DNA from 3 places in the Kitasatospora sp. NPDC058492 genome. Region 2 is predicted to be linked to each of the others. Evidence: predicted binding sites of a transcription regulator. Region 2 holds the regulator's gene; each other region holds the start of a gene.
The links. Region 2 encodes HrcA, which represses chaperone genes, less so after heat shock. Its sites were predicted from a motif close to TTNGCACTCNGNNNNNCNGAGTGCNAA; they were not measured.
Positions count from the first base shown of each region.

Region 1: groES (co-chaperone GroES) is a predicted target of HrcA. The motif match lies at 2,946-2,972, and genes of this name have one in related genera.
Region 3: ACFWPI_RS10175 (FmdB family zinc ribbon protein) is a predicted target of HrcA. The motif match lies at 4,518-4,544, and genes of this name have one in related genera.

Region 1 is NZ_JBHXMU010000017.1:5,662-12,108, reverse strand. It holds gene tsaD (tRNA (adenosine(37)-N6)-threonylcarbamoyltransferase complex transferase subunit TsaD) at 1-363, shown strand, start outside; gene ACFWPI_RS13635 (hypothetical protein) at 375-620, shown strand; gene ACFWPI_RS13630 (polysaccharide deacetylase family protein) at 701-1,615, shown strand; gene ACFWPI_RS13625 (SAM-dependent methyltransferase) at 1,661-2,827, opposite strand; gene groES (co-chaperone GroES) at 3,113-3,418, shown strand; gene groL (chaperonin GroEL) at 3,535-5,160, shown strand; gene ACFWPI_RS13610 (LysR family transcriptional regulator) at 5,291-6,286, shown strand; gene ACFWPI_RS13605 (WhiB family transcriptional regulator) at 6,376-6,447, opposite strand, start outside.
Region 2 is NZ_JBHXMU010000003.1:115,371-121,817, reverse strand. It holds gene ACFWPI_RS03290 (DUF3097 domain-containing protein) at 1-335, opposite strand, end outside; gene ACFWPI_RS03285 (hypothetical protein) at 360-944, opposite strand; gene htpX (zinc metalloprotease HtpX) at 1,016-1,936, opposite strand; gene hrcA (heat-inducible transcriptional repressor HrcA) at 2,200-3,234, shown strand; gene dnaJ (molecular chaperone DnaJ) at 3,311-4,450, shown strand; gene ACFWPI_RS03265 (16S rRNA (uracil(1498)-N(3))-methyltransferase) at 4,724-5,473, shown strand; gene ACFWPI_RS03260 (PDZ domain-containing protein) at 5,546-6,447, shown strand, end outside.
Region 3 is NZ_JBHXMU010000011.1:28,217-34,663, reverse strand. It holds gene ACFWPI_RS10205 (carbon-nitrogen hydrolase family protein) at 1-440, opposite strand, end outside; gene ACFWPI_RS10200 (phosphatase PAP2 family protein) at 535-1,347, opposite strand; gene ACFWPI_RS10195 (sigma-70 family RNA polymerase sigma factor) at 1,800-2,771, shown strand; gene ACFWPI_RS10190 (hypothetical protein) at 2,912-3,151, shown strand; gene mscL (large conductance mechanosensitive channel protein MscL) at 3,162-3,581, opposite strand; gene ACFWPI_RS10180 (hypothetical protein) at 3,612-3,875, opposite strand; gene ACFWPI_RS10175 (FmdB family zinc ribbon protein) at 4,174-4,506, opposite strand; gene ACFWPI_RS10170 (MFS transporter) at 4,700-6,091, opposite strand; gene ACFWPI_RS10165 (potassium/proton antiporter) at 6,420-6,447, opposite strand, start outside.

The DNA of each region.
Region 1 (6,447 bases), on a different contig from region 2:
GAGGCCGTCACCGACGTGCTCACCCGCAAGGCCGTCAAGGCGTGCCGGGACAACGGCGTCGACCACCTGATGATCGGCGGCGGGGTGGCCGCCAACTCGCGGCTGCGCGAGATGGCCCAGCAGCGCTGCGACCGGGCCGGCATCCGGCTGCGGGTGCCCCGGCCGGGCCTGTGCACCGACAACGGCGCGATGGTGGCCGCGCTGGGCTCCGAGATGGTGTGGCGTGACCGCACGCCGTCCGCGCTCGACCTGTCCGCCGACTCCTCGCTGCCGGTGACCGAGGCGCACGTGCCGGCTGCGGACGTCCGGCACGGCGACGTCCACGGCCAGGCGTACCGGGCCCTCACCGGCGGCGCCGAGTGACCGTCGCCGCGATGTGGGAGGCCCGCGCCGCCACCGGCCGCGGGGCCGAACTCGCCTCCTGGGTGCGGGAGGTGGCGCTGCCCGCGGTGCGCGGTTCGGCCGGGCTGGTCCGCACCGAGCTGCTCGGCGCGCCCGGCGAACGGGTGCTGCTGATCACCTGGTGGACCGGCGAGCCGGTGCCGGTCGCCGACCCGCCGGCCGACCTGCTCGGCCGCCCGGTGCACCGCTGGTCCTTCACCAGCGAGCACGTCGAATAGGCGCTGTCCGGGAACCGCCGCCCCGACCGCTACCGTGCATAGCTGAGAAGAAGCTGGACGGGAACCGGGAGCGCGCTGCGGTGAACAGGGACGGTCGGAGCAGGACCAGGACGTACGCGGTGGGGGCGCTGGCCCTGCTGGCCCTGGCCACCGGATGCGGCGACAACGGGGGCGCCGCCGCCCCGGCGGCGGCCGGCGGCAGCTCGGCGGCCACGCCCCAGCCCGCCGGCGGCGGCGCCGTGCCGACCAGCCCGGCCGGCGCGCCCACCACCGCGGCCCCGGCCGGCGGGGACCCGGCGGCCTGGGCGAAGTGGAACCTCAAGCCGCTGGCGCCGGCCCCCGCGCCGCCCGCGGACAAGCCCATCAAGCTCGAACGGACCGGCCCCGTACCGGTGTTCAGCGAGGTGAAGACGAGCGACAAGGTCGTCTTCATCACCATCGACGACGGCGCCGAGAAGGACCCGAAGTTCGTCGAGATGCTGACCGAGCTCAAGGTGCCGATCTCGATGTTCCTGACCCGGGACATCGTCAAGAACGACTACGGCTACTTCAAGCCGCTCCAGGCGCTCGGCAACCACATCCAGAACCACACCGTGGACCACCCGGTGATGAGCAAGATCCCGGCGGAGAAGCAGAAGTCCGAGATCTGCGACGCGCAGTCCGCGCTCACCCAGCAGTACGGCACCGCCCCGCTGCTGTTCCGCCCGCCGTTCGGGGACGGCGCCAACACCCCGACGCTGAACAACTCGGTCCAGCAGTGCGGCCCGCGCGCGATGGTGCTCTGGCGCGAGTCGATGCAGATCCACGACATGCAGTACCAAGCGGCGGACAAGAAGCTGAAGTCCGGCGACATCATCCTGGCGCACTTCCGCGGCCCGAAGGAGCTCAAGGGCGCCACGATGACCCAGATGTTCGGCGACCTGCTGGCCCGGATCCAGGAGCAGGGCTTCTCGGTGGCCCGGCTGGAGGACTACATCCAGGCGCCCGCCTCGTAGTCGGTGCGCCCGCCTCGTAGTCCGGGCGCCCGCCTCGTGGCCGCCTCAGGCGGGCCGGCCGAGCATCATCAGCGGCCCGTTGTCGGTGCGGCTGAGGATCACCGTGACGGCGTTCGGCCCGGAGGGCTTGAGCTGGCGGCGCAGCTCCTCCGGGGTGATCGCCATCCCGCGCTTCTTGATCACCACCGTGCCGACCCCGCGCTCGCGCAGCAGCGCCTTCAGTCGCTTGGTGTGGAACGGCAGCACGTCGGTGAGCTCGAAGGCGTGCGCGTACGGGGTGGCGACCAGCCGGTCCGAGGTGAGGTAGGCGATCTTCGGGTCGATCAGCCGGCCGCCCACCTGCTCGGCCACCTCGGCCACCAGGTGGGCCCGGATCACCGCGCCGTCCGGCTCGTACAGGTAGCGCCCGACCGGGCCGGCCGGCGGGTCGGGCAGGTCGCCGCCGGTGAGGCTGGCGGCCTGCGGCAGCAGGGTGGCGCGGTGCGGGCGGGCGGCCCCGGTGCCGAACCAGAGCACCGCCTCCTTCACGTCGCCGTGGTCGGAGACCCACTCCGCCTCGGCGTCGGCCGGGACGGCCTCGTGCGGGATTCCCGGGGCCACCTTCAGCGCGCCGATCGGGGTCCGGCGGCCGGCCTCGATCGCCCAGGAGAGCGGCGGGGCGTACGCCTCCGGGTCGAACACCCGGCCGCGCGCCGTGCGCCGCGCCGGGTCGGTGAACACCGCGTCGTAGCCGGTGACGTCCACCTCGGCGACGTCCGCGCAGCGCACCCGGACCAGGTCGGTCAGGCCCAGCGCGGCCGCGTTGGCGGCGGTGGCGGCGCAGGCCGCCGGGTCCTTGTCGACGGCCAGCACCTCGATCCCGGCCCTGGCCAGCGCCAGCACGTCCCCGCCGATGCCGCAGCACAGGTCGGCCAGCCGGCGGACGCCCAGCTCGGCGAAGCGGCGCGCCCGCCACTCGGCCACGCTGCGCCGGGTGGACTGCTCGACGCCGTTGGGCGTGAAGTACATCAGGTCGGCGTCCGCCCCGAACTTCGCCCGCGCCCGCTGCCGCAGCCGGGCCTGCCCGAAGGCCGCCGAGACCAGCTCGGCCGGGTGCTCCCGCCGCAGCCTGGTGGCCAGCGCCAGCTCCTCCTCGGGCGTGAACTCGCGCAGTTCGGCGAGCAGGGCCTGGCCCTCGGGGGTCAGCAGGGGCTGGAGGTTCTCGGTGTCCACGGGGCCATTCTGGCGGGTTGGCCGCCCCACCGGCTCCGACGGTGCCGGCGCGGTGGGGCGGGGCGGTCGCACGGGTGTACGGCTCCGCGCCCGCGGTTCGGGATGCCCGGGCGCGCCGTTGGCACTCTGGTTGACTGAGTGCTAACACCGGCCTATGGTCGTCCTTGGCACTCCCCACTGGGGGAGTGCTAACGCGAAGACGTGTGCCTGACCCCCGCGACGGCAGGCCCGCAGGTTCGCTCCTACCCGTTAGAAACCCCGTAATCTCCGAAGGGGAGCTCGGACGTGACCACCAGCAGCAAGGTTGCCATCAAGCCGCTTGAGGACCGCATCGTGGTCCAGCCGCTCGACGCCGAGACCACCACGGCCTCCGGCCTGGTTATCCCGGACACCGCCAAGGAGAAGCCCCAGGAGGGCGTCGTCCTGGCCGTCGGCCCGGGTCGCTTCGAGGACGGCCAGCGTCTGCCGCTCGACGTCGCCGTCGGTGACATCGTCCTGTACTCGAAGTACGGCGGCACCGAGGTGAAGTACCAGGGCGAGGAGTACCTGGTTCTCTCCGCTCGCGACGTTCTCGCCATCATCGAGAAGTAAGTCGTTCCGACCCGCCCCGGATCCGTGTCCCAAGTGACAGGGGCCCGGGGCGTGGTTGTTGGTTCACGTAGTCCGGCGGCCGGTGGGCCGGCCGAAGCCCCGAGGGAATAGGGAACATGGCGAAGATCCTGCAGTTCAACGAGGACGCCCGCCGCTCGCTGGAGCGCGGTGTCAACAAGCTGGCCGACACCGTCAAGGTGACCATCGGCCCCAAGGGCCGCAACGTCGTCATCGACAAGAAGTTCGGCGCCCCGACCATCACCAACGACGGTGTCACCATCGCCCGTGAGGTCGAGCTGGACGACCCGTACGAGAACCTTGGCGCGCAGCTCGTCAAGGAGGTCGCCACCAAGACCAACGACGTCGCGGGTGACGGCACCACCACCGCCACCGTGCTGGCCCAGGCCCTGGTCAACGAGGGTCTGCGCAACGTCGCCGCCGGTGCCGGCCCGGCCGCCCTGAAGAAGGGCATCGACAAGGCCGTCGCCGCCGTCTCCGAGCACCTGCTCTCGGTGGCCCGCGAGATCGAGGGCAAGGACGACGTCGCCGCCGTCGCGTCCCTCTCCGCCCAGGACACCCAGGTCGGCGAGCTGATCGCCGAGGCGATCGACAAGGTCGGCAAGGACGGTGTCATCACCGTCGAGGAGTCGAACACCTTCGGCGTGGAGCTGGACTTCACCGAGGGCATGCAGTTCGACAAGGGCTACCTGTCGCCGTACTTCGTCACCGACGCGGAGCGGCAGGAGGCGGTCCTGGAGGACCCGTACATCCTGATCAACCAGGGCAAGATCTCCTCCATCCAGGAGCTGCTGCCGCTGCTGGAGAAGATCCTCCAGGGCGGTGCCTCCCGGCCGCTGCTGATCATCGCCGAGGACGTCGACGGCGAGGCGCTGTCCACCCTCGTGGTGAACAAGATCCGCGGCACCTTCAACGCGGTCGCCGTCAAGGCCCCGGGCTTCGGCGACCGCCGCAAGGCGATCCTCGGCGACCTGGCCACCCTGACCGGCGGCACGGTCATCTCCGAGGAGGTCGGCCTCAAGCTCGACCAGGTCGGCGTGGACGTGCTGGGCACCGCCCGCCGCGTGACCATCACCAAGGACGAGACCACCGTCGTCGACGGTGCCGGTGACACCGAGGCCGTGGCCGGCCGCGTCGCCCAGATCAAGGGTGAGATCGCCGCCACCGACTCCGACTGGGACCGCGAGAAGCTGCAGGAGCGCCTGGCCAAGCTGGCCGGCGGCGTCTGCGTCATCAAGGTCGGCGCCGCCACCGAGGTGGAGCTGAAGGAGCGCAAGCACCGCCTGGAGGACGCCATCTCGGCGACCCGTGCCGCGGTCGAGGAGGGCATCGTCGCCGGTGGCGGCGCCTCCCTGGTGCACGCCGCCAAGGTGCTGGACGGCGGCCTGGGCCTGTCGGGTGACGAGGCGACCGGTGTCGCGGTGGTCCGCAAGGCGCTGCACGAGCCGCTGCGCTGGATCGCCCAGAACGCCGGCCTGGAGGGCTACGTCATCACCTCCAAGGTCGCCGAGCTGGAGGTCGGCCAGGGCTTCAACGCGGCCACCGGCGAGTACGGCGACCTGGTGAAGGCCGGCGTCATCGACCCGGTCAAGGTCACCCGCTCCGCGCTGGAGAACGCGGCCTCGATCGCCTCCCTGTTGCTCACCACCGAGACCCTCGTGGTGGAGAAGAAGGAAGAGGAGACCGAGGGTGGCCACGGCCACGGTCACGGCCACTCGCACTGACGCCTGACGGTCGACCGGAGGCCCGGCCGCGCCCCTCGGGGTGCGGCCGGGCCTCCGGCGTGTCCGGCGTTTGAGGCTTCAATCATCAGTAGAATTTTGCCATTGGCAAAGATTGCCTTATAACTAAGGCATGATCGAGGCCCGTCACCTGCGCGTCCTGCGTGCTGTCGCCCGCACCGGCTCCTTCTCCGCCGCCGCCCGCGAGCTGGGCTGTACGCAGCCCGCCATCAGCCAGCAGATGAAGGCCCTGGAGAAGTCGGTGGACACCCCGCTGGTGGTCCGCTGCGGCCGGGGCATGCAGCTCAGCGAGGCGGGGCGGGTGCTGCTCAAGCACGCCACCGGGATCCTGGCCGGGCTCTCCGCCGCCGAGGAGGAGATCGCCGCGATCGCCGGGCTGCGGGCCGGCCGGGTGCGGCTGGTCTCCTTCCCGACCGCGAGCTCCACCCTGGTGCCGCCCGCGGTCGCCCGGCTGCGGGACAGCCATCCGGGGGTGCGCGTGTCGCTGGTCGAGGCGGAGCCGCCGGAGTCGCTGGCGATGCTGCGCGGCGGCGAGTGCGAGATCGCGTTGGCCTTCCGCTACCCGCAGTCCGACGGCGGCGCCGCGCTGCCGGCGCCCGCGCACGGGACGCCGCGCGAGGCGCGGGCCGAGGCCAACCTGGAGGCGCAGCAGCTGAGTGCCGGCTCCGACTGGTCCGATCTGGTGGTCACCCCGCTGCTGGACGACCCGCTGGTGGGCCTGCTGCCCGCCGCGCACCGGCTGGCGGGGCGCGGCAGGCCGGTGGAGCTGGCCGAGCTGGCGGGGGAGCAGTGGATCGCGGGCTGCCCGCAGTGCCGGGGGCACCTGGTGGAGCTGTGTGCGGCGGCGGGCTTCGAGCCCCGGATCGACTTCGCGACCGACGACTATCCGGCGGTGGTCGGCCTGGTGGCGGCCGGACTGGGGGTGGCGGTGCTGCCCCGGCTGGCGTTGCAGTCGGTGCGCCCGGACGGGGTGTCGACGGTGCCGGTGCGGACGGCCGCGGGGGCGCCGGCGGTGCGGCAGGTGGTCGCGCTGACCCTGCCGGATCTGGCCGAGGTGCCGGCCGTGGCGCTGATGCTGGAGCGGCTGGCGGGGTCGGCCGGGCGCTGACCTCTGGGGCCTGAGCGTTCTGGACCGGGCTTGAACAGCCCGAAACGCCGCGAGGAAACGTTTCTTCACGGCGCGCCGTGGAGGCGGGGTTAGCGCCGCGCGATCGCCGGCGGGGTCAGCGGGACCTCCACCAGCCGGTGCCGCGAACGCCCCAGCATCTC
Region 2 (6,447 bases):
GCGACCCGGGCCCGGGCGCCGGGGACGGCGACCGAGCCGGAGGCGGTGCGGCCCGGCGTGCGGGAGGGGGCGGGGCCGGCCGGGCGCACCAGGGTGACCGTCCGGCCCTCCAGCAGGAAGCCGCGCGGCACCAGCGGGAACACCCGGAGCTTGCCGAAGCGGTCCTCCAGGGTGACGGTGAAGCCCTCGGCGGTCTTCTCGCAGCGCACCACCGCGCCGCAGAAGCCGGTGGCGGCCTCCTCCACCACCAGGTCCCGTTCGGCGGTCACCTCCGGGGCGGGCTGCTGCTTCTTCCACGGCGGGGTCAGGTCGGGTCCGTACTGGCGGCTGTGCATGAAAGCGACTATACGGACGGACCGTCAGAGGCCCGGCGCGCCCCAGACCGGGAACCAGCGGCTGAGGTCCTTCTCCAGCCGCAGGTCGTTCCCGAGCGTCGCGTTGACCTGGAGCTCCAGCGGGCTGTTGCGCCGCTCCCCGCCGCCGGGCATCGGGGCGAAGGGGTAGAAGGTGCCGCGCTTGTAGAGGTAGACCAGGGCCAGCGACTGCCCGTCCGGGTTGCGGAAGCCGACCAGCGAGCAGAGCAGCTGCGGCCCGAAGCCGTTCGCCTCCAGCTCGCTGTTGACCGCGTGCAGGTCGTTGACCAGGTCCGGCAGTTCCTCGGGGGTGTGCCGGGCGAGCAGCCAGGAGTAGCCGTAGCCGTCCTTGGAGGCCTCGACCGGGACGCCGCCGCGCTCGGTGTCGGCGTCGAGCAGCGCCCGCACCTGTTGTTCGACCTGGCCGAAGGCCGCGCCCTCGACGGCGGCGAAGCAGACCGAGCCGAGCCCGGTGGGGGTGAACCCGGCCGCGGCCTCCAGGGTGAGGGCGGCGGACGGGACGCCGAACAGCTGGTCGAGGTCGGGCTTGACGGGCTTGGTGCGCCCGAACAGGGTGTCCAGGATTCCCACGGCGGTCCTTTCGGGGGAGGGAGTCGGGAGGAGCCAGGAGGGGGGCGGGAGGGCCGTAGGGGGCCGGGGCCTCAGCGGCCGAGCTGCTCGGAGATCTTCGCCAGCTCCGCGAGCCGCTTCTCCAGCGTCGGGTGGGTGGAGAACAGCTGCGAGGCGGTCTCCCGGGCGCTCAGCGCGGGGGCGAAGTAGAAGGCGTTGTAGGGCTGCGCCTGGCGCAGGTCCTTGCTGGGGATGGCGGCGATCTGGCCGGTGACCTTGGTGAGCGCGGAGGCGAGGGCGCTGGGCCGGCCGGTGAGCTGGGCGGCGGCGCGGTCGGCGGCGAGTTCCCGGTAGCGGGACAGGAGCCGGGTGAGCAGGAAGCTGATGGCGTAGACGACCATCGACACCAGCGGGATGATCAGGGCGACGATGGCCGCGTTCTGGTCGTTGTTGTTGCGGTTGCCGCCCATGAACCCGCCGTACATGGCGATCCGGGTCATGGCCCCGGCGAGGACGCCGAGGAAGCCGGCGATGGTCATCACCGCGACGTCCCGGTGGGCGACGTGGGACAGTTCGTGGGCGAGGACGCCTTCCAGTTCCTCGGGCTCCAGCCGGCGCAGCAGGCCGGTGGTGACGCACACCACGGCGTTCTGCGGGTTGCGGCCGGTGGCGAAGGCGTTCGGCATGTCGTTGTCGGCGACCGCCACCCGGGGTTTGGGCATGTCGGCCAGCGCGCAGAGCCGGTCGATGGTGCCGTGCAGTTGCGGGTACTGCTCAGGGGTCACCTGGTGGGCGCCCATCGCCCGTTCGGTGATCTTGTCGCTGAACCAGAACTGGGCCACGAACAGCCCGCCGGAGATCAGGACGATCAGTGGCCAGGCGCCGCGCAGCAGCACGATCAGCAGACCGGTGAAACCGACGTACAGCAGCCCGATCACGAACATCGTCACGACCATGCGGCCGGTCAGGCCGCGGTCGGGCGCGAAACGGGTGTGCTGGCCCGAGCTCGACATTGCTTGCTCCTCCATTCGCCGTCGTCTTCGATGCTGCCACCCGGACGGCCCTGCGGCACCACCCCCGCGCCGGGAACTGCGGGCAGGATCACTCCGGCCGGGCCGTTCCTGCCGTTGGGCCCGGGCCTTACACTGGCAGGTACGGTTTTGGCACTCGCAGGTTCAGAGTGCCAAAGCGGGTGCCGGAGCCGGGATCCTCCCGGAGCGGGCAGCAGCATGCGTGACACGAACGGACAACGTGCGAAGACGGAGGTGTGTGCCCCATGGCCGGTGAGGTTCGCCAGCTGGACGACCGCAAGCTCGCCGTGCTCCGCGCGATCGTCCAGGACTACGTGGGCACCGAGGAGCCGGTCGGCTCCAAGGCCCTGGTGGAGCGGCACAACCTCGGAGTCTCCCCGGCGACCGTGCGCAACGACATGGCGGCGCTGGAGGAGGAGGGCTACATCCACCAGCCGCACACCAGTGCCGGGCGCATCCCCACCGACAAGGGGTACCGCCTGTTCGTCGACAAGCTCGCCGAGGTCAAGCCGATGAGCGCCCCCGAGCGCCGGGCGATCCGGCACTTCCTGGACGGCGCCGTCGACCTGGACGACGTGGTCATGCGGACGGTGCGGCTGCTCGCCCAGCTCACCCGGCAGGTCGCGGTGGTGCAGTACCCCTCGCTGTCGCGGTCCACCGTCCGGCACATCGAGCTGGTGGCGCTGGCCCCGACCAAGGTGATGCTGGTCCTGATCACCAACACCGGCCGGGTCGAGCAGCGGATGGTCGACTGCCCGGGCCCGGTCGGCGAGACGGTCCTGGCGGACCTGCGGGCCCGGATCAACGCGCGGGCCGTCGGCCAGCGGCTGCCGGACGTGCCGGGGTTCCTGGAGGAGCTCCCGGCGGGTTTCGAGCCGCCGGACCGCCCGACCGTCAGCACGGTCCTGGCGACGCTGTTCGAAGCGCTCGCCGAGCAGAACGAGGAGCGGATCATGCTGGCCGGCACGGCCAACCTGACCCGCTTCGGGCACGACTTCCCCCTGACCATCCAGCCGGTGCTGGAAGCCCTGGAGGAGCAGGTCGTCCTGCTCCGCCTCCTGGGTGAGACGGCGGACGCCGCGATGACGGTCCGGATCGGGCGGGAGATCGCCTACGAGGGGCTGAATTCCACCTCGGTGGTGTCGGTCGGTTACGGTTCGGGCGACGAGAGCGTGGCCAAACTGGGTGTGATCGGTCCGACCCGGATGGACTATCCGGGCACAATGGGGGCGGTGCGTGCGGTGGCGCGGTACGTGGGCCAGATCCTGGCCGAGTCGTAGCACAGGCCGCCGTCGGAACCTCTGACGGCGGTGTCCAGTCGCAGCACTACTACAGGCGGAACAAGCGGAGCATTTGGTGGCCACGGACTACTACGCGGTACTCGGCGTCCGACGGGATGCGGGGCAGGACGAGATCAAGAAGGCCTTCCGACGCCTGGCACGCGAACTGCACCCGGACGTCAACCCGGACCCGAAGACGCAGGAGCGGTTCAAGGAGATCAACGCCGCTTACGAGGTGCTCTCCGACCCGCAGAAGCGCCAGGTCTACGACCTCGGCGGTGACCCGCTCTCGCCGGGCGGCGGGGGCGCGGGCGGCTTCGGCGCGGGGGCGGCCGGATTCGGCTTCTCCGACATCATGGACGCCTTCTTCGGCGCCGCGGCCGGCCAGCGCGGCCCGCGCTCGCGCACCCGCCGCGGCCAGGACGCCATGATCCGGCTGGAGATCACCCTGGAGGAGGCCGCCTTCGGCACCACCAAGGAACTCCAGGTCGACACGGCCGTCACCTGCACCACGTGCAGCGGTGAGGGCGCGGCCCCCGGCACCTCCGCGCAGACCTGCGACATGTGTCGCGGCAGGGGCGAGGTCTCCCAGGTCACCCGGTCGTTCCTGGGCCAGGTCATGACCTCCCGGCCCTGCCCGCAGTGCCAGGGCTTCGGCACCGTCGTGCCGACCCCGTGCCCGGAGTGCGCCGGCGACGGCAGGGTCCGCGCCCGGCGCACCCTGACCGTCAAGATCCCGGCCGGTGTCGACAACGGCACCCGGATCCAGCTGGCCGGCGAGGGCGAGGTCGGCCCCGGCGGCGGCCCGGCCGGCGACCTGTACGTCGAGATCGCCGAGACCACCCACACCGTCTTCCAGCGGCGCGGGGACGATCTGCACTGCACCGTCACCATCCCGATGACGGCCGCGTCCCTCGGCACCCAGGTGCCGCTGCAGACCCTGGACGGGCTGGAGGAGCTCGACATCCGGCCCGGCACCCAGTCCGGCCAGTCGATCCCGCTGCACGGCCGCGGCATCACGCACCTGCGCGGCGGCGGACGAGGCGACCTGATAGTGCATGTCGAGGTGCAGACGCCCACCAAGCTCGACCCCGAGCAGGAGGAGCTGCTGCGCCGGCTCGCGGTGCTGCGCGGCGAGGAGCGGCCGTCCGGCCAGTTCGCGCCGGGCCAGCAGGGCCTGTTCTCGCGCCTCAAGGACGCGTTCAACGGCCGCTAGGCCCTAGGGCGTGTCTGGCAATTCCCGCCGGGCGCGCGACGCCGGGCATCCCGCCTGGACGCACCGGCGAAACGTCCAAGTACGGCCCAGTACGAGGACGCTTCGCCGGCACGCCCAGCCGGGCGCCCAACGCCGCGCGCTGATCCGCCGCGAATTGTCAGACACGCCCTAGCCCGGGCCCGCCAGGCCCTGGCCGTCCGCGCGGGGGTGCCGGGTTCTGCCCGGCGCCCCTTTCGCGTTCCCGATCCGCCCCACCCCCCGGAGGTTCCCCGCATGACCGCCCCCGTCTTCGTCGTCGAGACCGAGCGGATCGCCGCCGCCGCGCCCGGCTCCGTGGTGCGCCTCGACGGGCCGGAGGGGCGGCACGCGGCCGCGGTGAAGCGGCTGGCGGCGGGCGAGGCGGTGACCCTCGCCGACGGGCTGGGCCTCGGGGTGGACGGGACGGTCGCCGCGGTGCTCGGCAAGGACGCGATCGACGTCACGGTGGCCGCCGTCCGCCGGGAGCCCGAGCCGGCGCCGCGGATCGTCGTCGTCCAGGCGCTGCCCAAGGGCGACCGCGGCGAGCTCGCGGTGGAGACCATGACCGAGGTCGGCGTGGACGTGATCGTCCCGTGGGCCGCCTCGCGCTGCATCACTCAGTGGAAGGGCGAGCGGGGCGCCAAGGCGCTCGCCAAGTGGCGGGCCACCGCCCGGGAGGCCGGCAAGCAGTCCCGCCGGCTGCGCTTCCCCGAGGTGCGCGAGCCGGCGACCACCCGGCAGCTGGCGCCGCTGCTGGCCCAGGCCGCGTTCGCCGCCGTGCTGCACGAGGAGGGCGCCGAGCCGCTGGCGCTGGCCGCGCTGCCCGCGGCCGGGGACGTGGTGCTGGTGGTCGGCCCGGAGGGCGGGGTCTCCCCGGAGGAGCTGGCCGTGTTCGCCGAGGCGGGCGCCGGGCCGTACCGGCTGGGCCCCTCGGTGCTGCGCACCTCCACCGCCGGGGTGGCCGCCGGCGCCCTGCTGCTGGGGCGCACCGGCCGCTGGTCGTAGCCGGCCCGCCCGTGCGGTCGGAGTCTGCCCGAACCGGCCCGCGCCGTGCGCGCGCGTGCCTACGCTGACCGCGTGACGGAACCCCTGAGCACCTCTGCGGGCGCCTACCTGCGCCACCCCCATCTGCACGGTGACCTGGTCACCTTCGTCGCCGAGGACGACGTCTGGCTGGCCCCGCTGGACGGTGGCCGGGCCTGGCGGCTGACGGCCGATCACCTGCCCGTCCGGCACCCCCGGTTCGCCCCCGACGGGCGGCACATCGCCTTCACCTCCACCCGGGACGGCGCGCCCGAGGTGCACGTGGTGCCGGTGGACGGCGGGCCGTCCCGGCGGCTCACCCACTGGGGCAGCGAGCAGACCGAGGTGCGGGGCTGGACGGCCGACGGGCGCCCGATCGCCCTCACCACCGCCGGTGAGGCGACCCTGCGCCGCAGCTGGGCGCACGCCGTGCCGCTGGACGGCGGCGAGTCGGTGCGGCTGCCGTACGGGCCGGTCGGCGGGCTCGCCTTCGAGCCGGGCGGCGACCGCGTGCTGCTGGGCACCGTCAACAACCGCGAGCCGGCCTGGTGGAAGCGCTACCGGGGCGGCCGGGCGGGCAAGTTGTGGATCGGGCGGGACGAATTCGTCCGCGTCCACGAGGAGTTGGACGGCCAGCTCGACTCGCCGCTGTGGGTGGGGGAGCGGATCGCCTTCCTCTCCGACCACGAGGGCGTCGGCGAGCTCTACTCCAGCCTCCCGGACGGCTCCGACCTGCGCCGCCACACCACCGACCCGGACGGCTTCTACGCCCGCAACGCCGGCACCGACGGCACCCGGGCGGTGTTCCACCGGGCCGGCGACGTCTGGCTGCTGGACGACCTGGCGGGAGCCGCGCCCCGCCGCCTCGACATCCGGCTGGCCGGCCCGCGCAGCGGCCGCCGCCCCCGCCCGGTGCACGCCGCGCACTGGCTGGAGTCCGCCGCCCCCGACCGCAC
Region 3 (6,447 bases), on a different contig from region 2:
CCGGCCGCCCCGGGGCGGTAGTAGTCGCGTTCGGTCTTGAACAGGTGCTGCTTGTCGTAGCGGGTGACGAGGCCGCCGTCCGGGCCGAGGACGAAGGCGGAGACCCGCAGCTCGTCGCCCACCTGCGCGGCGGCGCCGACGATCGCGGCGGTGCCGGTCTCGCGGCAGGCCTCGGCGATCGGCGCGAGGCGCGGATCGCCGGGCTGGACGGCGCACTTGAGCGGGTCGGTGCGGATCAGCTCGGGCTCGTAGCCGGAGAGGAACTTCTCGGCGAACAGCACCAGGCGGGCGCCGGCCGCGGCGGCCTCGCGGACCAACTCGGCGGCCTGGGCGGCGTTGGCGGGTATGTCGCCGGCCACGGCCTGGGCCTGGACGGTGGCGATCCGCAGTGGGCGCTCGGGGTGACGGACGGCGGCGGCGGGGACCGGGTCGGGAGACATGGCCGTCACGCTAGCGGACGGCTTCGGGCAGCCCCGGACGGCCCTGGACCGGCCCTGGGCGGCCCCGGACGACCGCACGCGGATGCCGGTGGTCTCAGTGGACGGCCCCGTCCGGGTGGTCGGTGGCGGCGTCGCCCAGCGGATCGGTGCCACGCGGCGACCGGACCGACGGCACGGTGATCCGCTGGACTCTCGGCCGGGTACGCCAGTTGACCCGCCGTACGTCGCGGGCCAGCGCGCCCGGTCGCCAGAGTTCGACGACGGCGGTCACGGCGCCCAGCACGAACCCGGCGGCCAGCCAGCCGGCGACCACGTCGCTCGGCCAGTGGACCCCGAGGGCGATCCTGGTCCAGCCGATGGTCAGCACCGTCGCCGCCGCCACCGCGCAGGCGGCGATCCGTCCGCGTCGACGGACCCGGTACCAGACCAGGCCGACCAGCACCGCGCAGGTGATCGCCGAGGCCATGGCGTGCCCGGAGGGGAAGGCCGGGCCGCCGGCGTGCGAGACCGGGTCGGCGAAGGAGGGGCGTTGGCGGCCGACGGCCAGCTTCAGCGCCCACTGGCCGCCCCAGCCGACCAGGGTCTGGGCGGCCACCCAGCCGGCCAGGACCCGGGCGCCGATCAGCCACAGCCAGACGGCCGCGATGCCGAGCAGGGTGCGCATCGTGACCGTGCCGCCGATGTCGGAGAGCGTCTGCACCGAGGCGGTCCAGATCCGGTGCTGCCGGGCGAAGGTGTGCAGTTCGCCGATCCAGCTCTGGTCGAGCTGTTCCAGCGGATGCCAGTGCCGGGTCACCAGGGCGGCCAGGAGGCCGAACAGCGCGGCACAGACCACCGCGAGCGCCGAATCCCGCAGGAGGCGGCGGTGACGCGCAGTGACGGTGGTCGAGCTGTTGGTCAGGTGCATGGCTGACACCTTCCCAGTGTCCCGGGCCGATCAGGACCACGGGTGATAGCGATTCGGCATCGTTTGTGGGGAGAACCTGCGTGCGCCGGGGGCGGGCGCCGGCGGAAGGCGCCGGCGGAAGGCGGGGGCGCGCGGGAACGCGCGTGCCCGTTCGCGGGTTTCACCCTGTACGGCGGCCGGCGGGGCGGCGGGCGCGTGTGCGGGGCGTGACGGAAGCGCTCGGAAGCAGTTGCGGAAACGGCACCTAAGGTGCTCGACCGGTCACCCGGTGTCCATAACCGGGGTGAAAACCGGCAGGATACTGCATCGCGGGGAAGAATCTGAGTAACTTGGGAATGTTGTCCGGATTCTGTTCGTTGGATCGTTACGTGTGAGCCCCGCGGGGCCCCCATTTCTTGCCCTCTCGGGGGGCAGGCAGGCAGACCTCGGCAATTCCAGCAAAGGGAGCAAGCATGGCCACCCGTGCCGTCGTTCGCGACAGGGCCGACCGGACTCGCGCGGCCCGCCCGACCAACCTTGAGGCCGACCGCGACCTGGTCGGCATGTACCTCGACGAGATCGCCAGGACACCCCTGCTCGATGCCGCCGAGGAGGTCGAGCTCTCACTGCGGATCGAGGCCGGCGTGTACGCCCAGCACTTGCTGGCGGAGGGCGTGTTCCCCGACGGCGTGAAGCGCGAGGAGCTGGAGGCGATAGCCGAGGACGCCGAGCGCGCCAAGGACGTCTTCATCCGCTCGAACCTCCGGCTCGTGGTGGCGGTCGCCCGCCGGTACCCGCGCAGCGGCCTTCCGCTGCTGGACCTCATCCAGGAGGGCAACGCCGGCCTGGTGCGCGCCGTCGAGAAGTTCGACTACGCCAAGGGTTTCAAGTTCTCCACCTATGCCACCTGGTGGATCCGGCAGGCGATCACCCGGTCGATCGCCGACCAGTCCCGCACCATCCGGCTGCCCGTGCACCTGGTCGAAGAGCTGGGGCGGATCCGACGGGTGCAGCGGGAGAAGTCCAAGGAGCTGGGCCGGGAGGCCGAGCCGGCCGAGATCGCGGCCGAGCTGGACACCACCGAGGCCCGGATCAAGGACGTGCTGGATTGGGCCCGCGACCCGGTCAGCCTCAACATGGCGGTCGACGACGAGGGCGAGACCCAGTTCGGCGACCTGGTCGAGGACACCGGGGCGACGTCCCCCGAGGACGCCGTGATGGTCATGCTCCGCCGCGAGGAGCTGGACGGCCTGATCGGGCGGCTGGACGACCGCACGGCCTCGATCATCCGCTCCCGCTACGGGATGGAGGACGGCCGCGAGCGCACCCTCACCGAGGTGGGCAAGCAGCACGGCCTCACCCGCGAGCGGATCCGCCAGATCGAGAAGCACGCGCTGGCCGAGCTGAAGAAGATCGCCGACCACGCGGGCTTCGAGGCCGCCTGAGAACCCGAGCAACTGCCTGCGGCTCCATCCCCGCCCCGGGCCCTGGTGCGGAGCACTCCGCACCAGGGCCCGGGGTGTGTCACGGGGCTCTTAGGCTGGAGGGACAGGACGATCCGGACGGCAGTCGACGGGAAGCGGAAGTGAGCAGGGTGAGCGAGCAGGGGCAGGCGCGGGAGCAGGAGCAGGGACAGGGGGAGCAGCAGGGACGGGAGCAGCGGCCGGCGGCGCCGAAGGCCCGGCTGGTCTTCCGGGACCCTCTGGACCAGCAGTCCCGGGACGACACCGACACCGGCTGGGGTGAGCGCCCCGGGGCGGGGGAGAGCGGTGGGCGGGGGCTGGACTGGTACCTGAGCCAGCGCCCGCCGCACCACGGGGACTGAGGCGCGGCGCTCAGCGCTGCGGGGCGACCAGCGCGTCGCGGATCTCGGTGAGCAGTTGGACCTCCTTGGCCTCGGCCTCCGCCAGCGTCTCGGCGGTGCTCTTCCGCCTGGCGGCCAGCCTGTTCATGGGCACGATCAGGACGAAGTAGACGACGGCCGCCGTGATCAGGAACTGCAGCAGGGCGCTGAGCACCGATCCCCACAGGATGAGGATCCCGGACGTGACCTCGCCGGTGGCGTTCAGCTCGCAGGGCCCCTTGAGGCAGGAACTGTAGGACGCCAGGTCCTTCGTTCCGAAGACGCCGACGATCGGATTGATGACGCCCTTGACGAAGGCGTTGACGATGTTGGTGAAGGCCGCGCCGATGACGACGGCGACGGCGAATTCGACGACGTTTCCACGCAGCAGGAATTGCTTGAAGCCTTTCATGCCGCCGTGAACGACGAAGTCGTTGCCCGGTTACGGGTGATCTTCCGTCGGACCGGATTGACAACCCGTCCGGCTCACCGGGCCGCCCGGCGGCGACGGCAGCCCGGCCCGTGCGGGCCCGACCGCGAGCGCCGCGGCCACCGCGAGCAGCACCAGCGCGGGCACCCCGGCCCGGCGCCGTACGGCGTGCCGCCAGCGGTGCCACCCGCCGGCCCCGCGCCGGATCGGCGGGAAGCGCGGCACCTCCCGCCGGGGCGGTACGGCGGGTGCGGGCAGCGGTACGGAGAGGCTCATCGTCGTCATGGTCACCACCGAGGTCGTGGGGGGCCGCCCCTGTGCGGGCCGGTCGTTCTCCGGCGACCCCTACGATGTGCGCCGCGCCCCGCCCCGGAAAGCCGTTATCCGCAGCCTGTGGACAACTCGGGCCCTGTGGATGAATTCGTACACCCGCACGAGTGCATCCGGCCCGCCGGGGCTGACGAACCGGGGCGGCGAGTGGTGACAGCGAGCAGGGACGACGAAGGCCCGCCGCCCCGCAGAGAACGCGGGGCGGCGGGCCTTGTCGATGCGCTGTGTGCGTCCGGCGCCGAGGTCAGCTCGCGGCCGGAGCCGGGCTGGAGGAGCTGGAAGAGCTCGAAGAACCGGAGGACGAGGACGTCGACGACGTCGAGGGCGACGCCGGGGTCGAGCCGGACGACGCCGCCGAGGAGCTACCGGAGGAGCCTGCGCCCACCGTGCTGCTGGAGGACGAGCGGCTGTCGGTGCGGTAGAAGCCCGAGCCCTTGAACACGACGCCCACGGCCGAGAAGACCTTGCGGAGCCGTCCCTGGCAGTCGGGGCACGTGGTCAGCGCCTCGTCGGTGAACTTCTGCACCGCCTCCAGGCCGTTGCCGCACTCGGTGCACTGGTACTGGTACGTGGGCACTTGTCTTCCTCCTGGCACTCTCGCCTGATGAGTGCTAACGATGGTCAATGATGCGGCATTCCGCTGAATCAGTCCAGCGACTCCGATGTGAGATGAGCCGTGGCCGAGCCGCGCACACTTCTCCACCGCGGCTCCGCGCGGCTTCCACCGCGCGCCGCCCACGGCTTCGCGCGGTGCGCCACCGCGTGCCCGCTCAGCCCTTGGCCGCGCCCACCAGCTGCGCCGCGGTGCCGCGCTCCGGTGCGGCCGCGACGACCTGACCAGGCCCGCCCGGCGCGGTCAGCAGGTGCCGCAGCGACACCAGCGCGATCAGGCCCAGGCCGGCGCCGGCCACCGGCACCAGGAACCCGCTGGACGGCCCGTGGCCGTCGATCAGCTGCCCGGCGATCATCTGGCCGACCGCCAGGCCGAGGCCGATGGCGCCGGTCAGCCAGGTGAACGCCTCGGTCTTGGCGCCGTCCGCGACGAGCGTCTCGACCAGGGTGTAGCCGCTGATCAGGGTCGGCGCGATGGCCAGGCCGCAGACCAGTCCGGCGACGGCGAGCGCGACCAGGTTGGGCATCGCCCACAGCGTCGAGCAGCCCAGCACCAGCAGGGCGTAGCTCATGACCATCCGCTGCTGCACGGACCGCCGCCAGGCGATCACGCCGTACAGCACGCCGGCCACCATCGAGCCGCCGGCGAAGATCCCGTACACGGTGCCGGCGGCGCCGTGCTGCCCGACCGAGTCGGCGAAGGCGTTCACCGAGACCTGCATGCCGCCGAACACGGCGCCCACCCCGAGGAAGGCCCCGGCCAGCAGCCGGACGCCGGGGGAGGCGAGCGCGGAGGCGCGTCGCACGCCGGGCTGGGGCAGTGCCCGGGCGGGCGCGGTGCGCCGCTGGGCGGCGAAGGCCAGGCCGCCGACGAGGGTCAGCGTGGCCTCGGCGATCAGCCCGGCCGAGGGGCTGACCGTGGTGGCGACGGCGGTGGCCAGGATCGGGCCGATCACGAAGGTGAACTCGTCCGTCACGGACTCGAAGGCGAACGCGGTGCCCACCTTGGCCGCGGACGAGGCGGACGCGCCGTCCGCGGTGAACTCGGCGATCCAGCGGGCCCGGACCATGGCGCCGATCTGCGGAACGCTCGCGCCGGCCGGGACGGCGGCCAGGAACAGGCTCCAGGCCGGTGCGTGGCCGAGCGCCAGCGCGATCAGCGCGCCGACCGAGGCGGCGTGCACCACGACGGTCGGGACGAGGACGGCGGTCTGGCCGTACCGGTCGGCGAGCCGGCCGGTCTGCGGGCCGATCAGGGCCTGGGCGACGGCGGCGACGGCCGCGACGGTGCTCGCGGTGCCGTACGAGCCGTGGGTGTCCTTGACGAGCAGCAGGATGCCCATGCTGAGCATCGCGTACGGCAGCCGCGCGAGGAATGCCGGTGCCAGGAACGTCCAGGCGCCGGGAGTGCGCAGCAGTGCGCCGTACCCGACCCGCACGGGGGCGGGGGCGTCGACGGCATCGGCGGTGCCGTCGGCGGGGGTGGCGTTGGCGGTGTCACGCGGGGTCGCGGTGTCCGCGGGGTCGTCGACCGTTCGGCGGGCCGTCACGGTCGGTCCTTCCTGCTGCCTGGTAGCGCGGCAGGGCATGGGGTGGCCCCGACGGCGCCGAGAGTCGTCCTCTCGCGCGTCGACCGGGGTAGATACCGGGCCGGCCCGGCGTGGTGGCCGAGGTCCGGACCGCGGCCGCCGAACGGTCGCGCCAACTCTGCTTCAGGCAGATGCTGGGTGTGATCTGACCATCATACATATACGCGCGTAGATGTCGCGCGCATCCCCAGACTACAAGGCACGTCCAAAACTGTCCTGCCCATCGAAGGTGAACAGCGGGTGAGGCCTTCCGGTCTTCCGGTCACCACCCGCCGCCCACCCGCCGGGCTCACCGCCCGTGCAGCCACCCCGCGAGC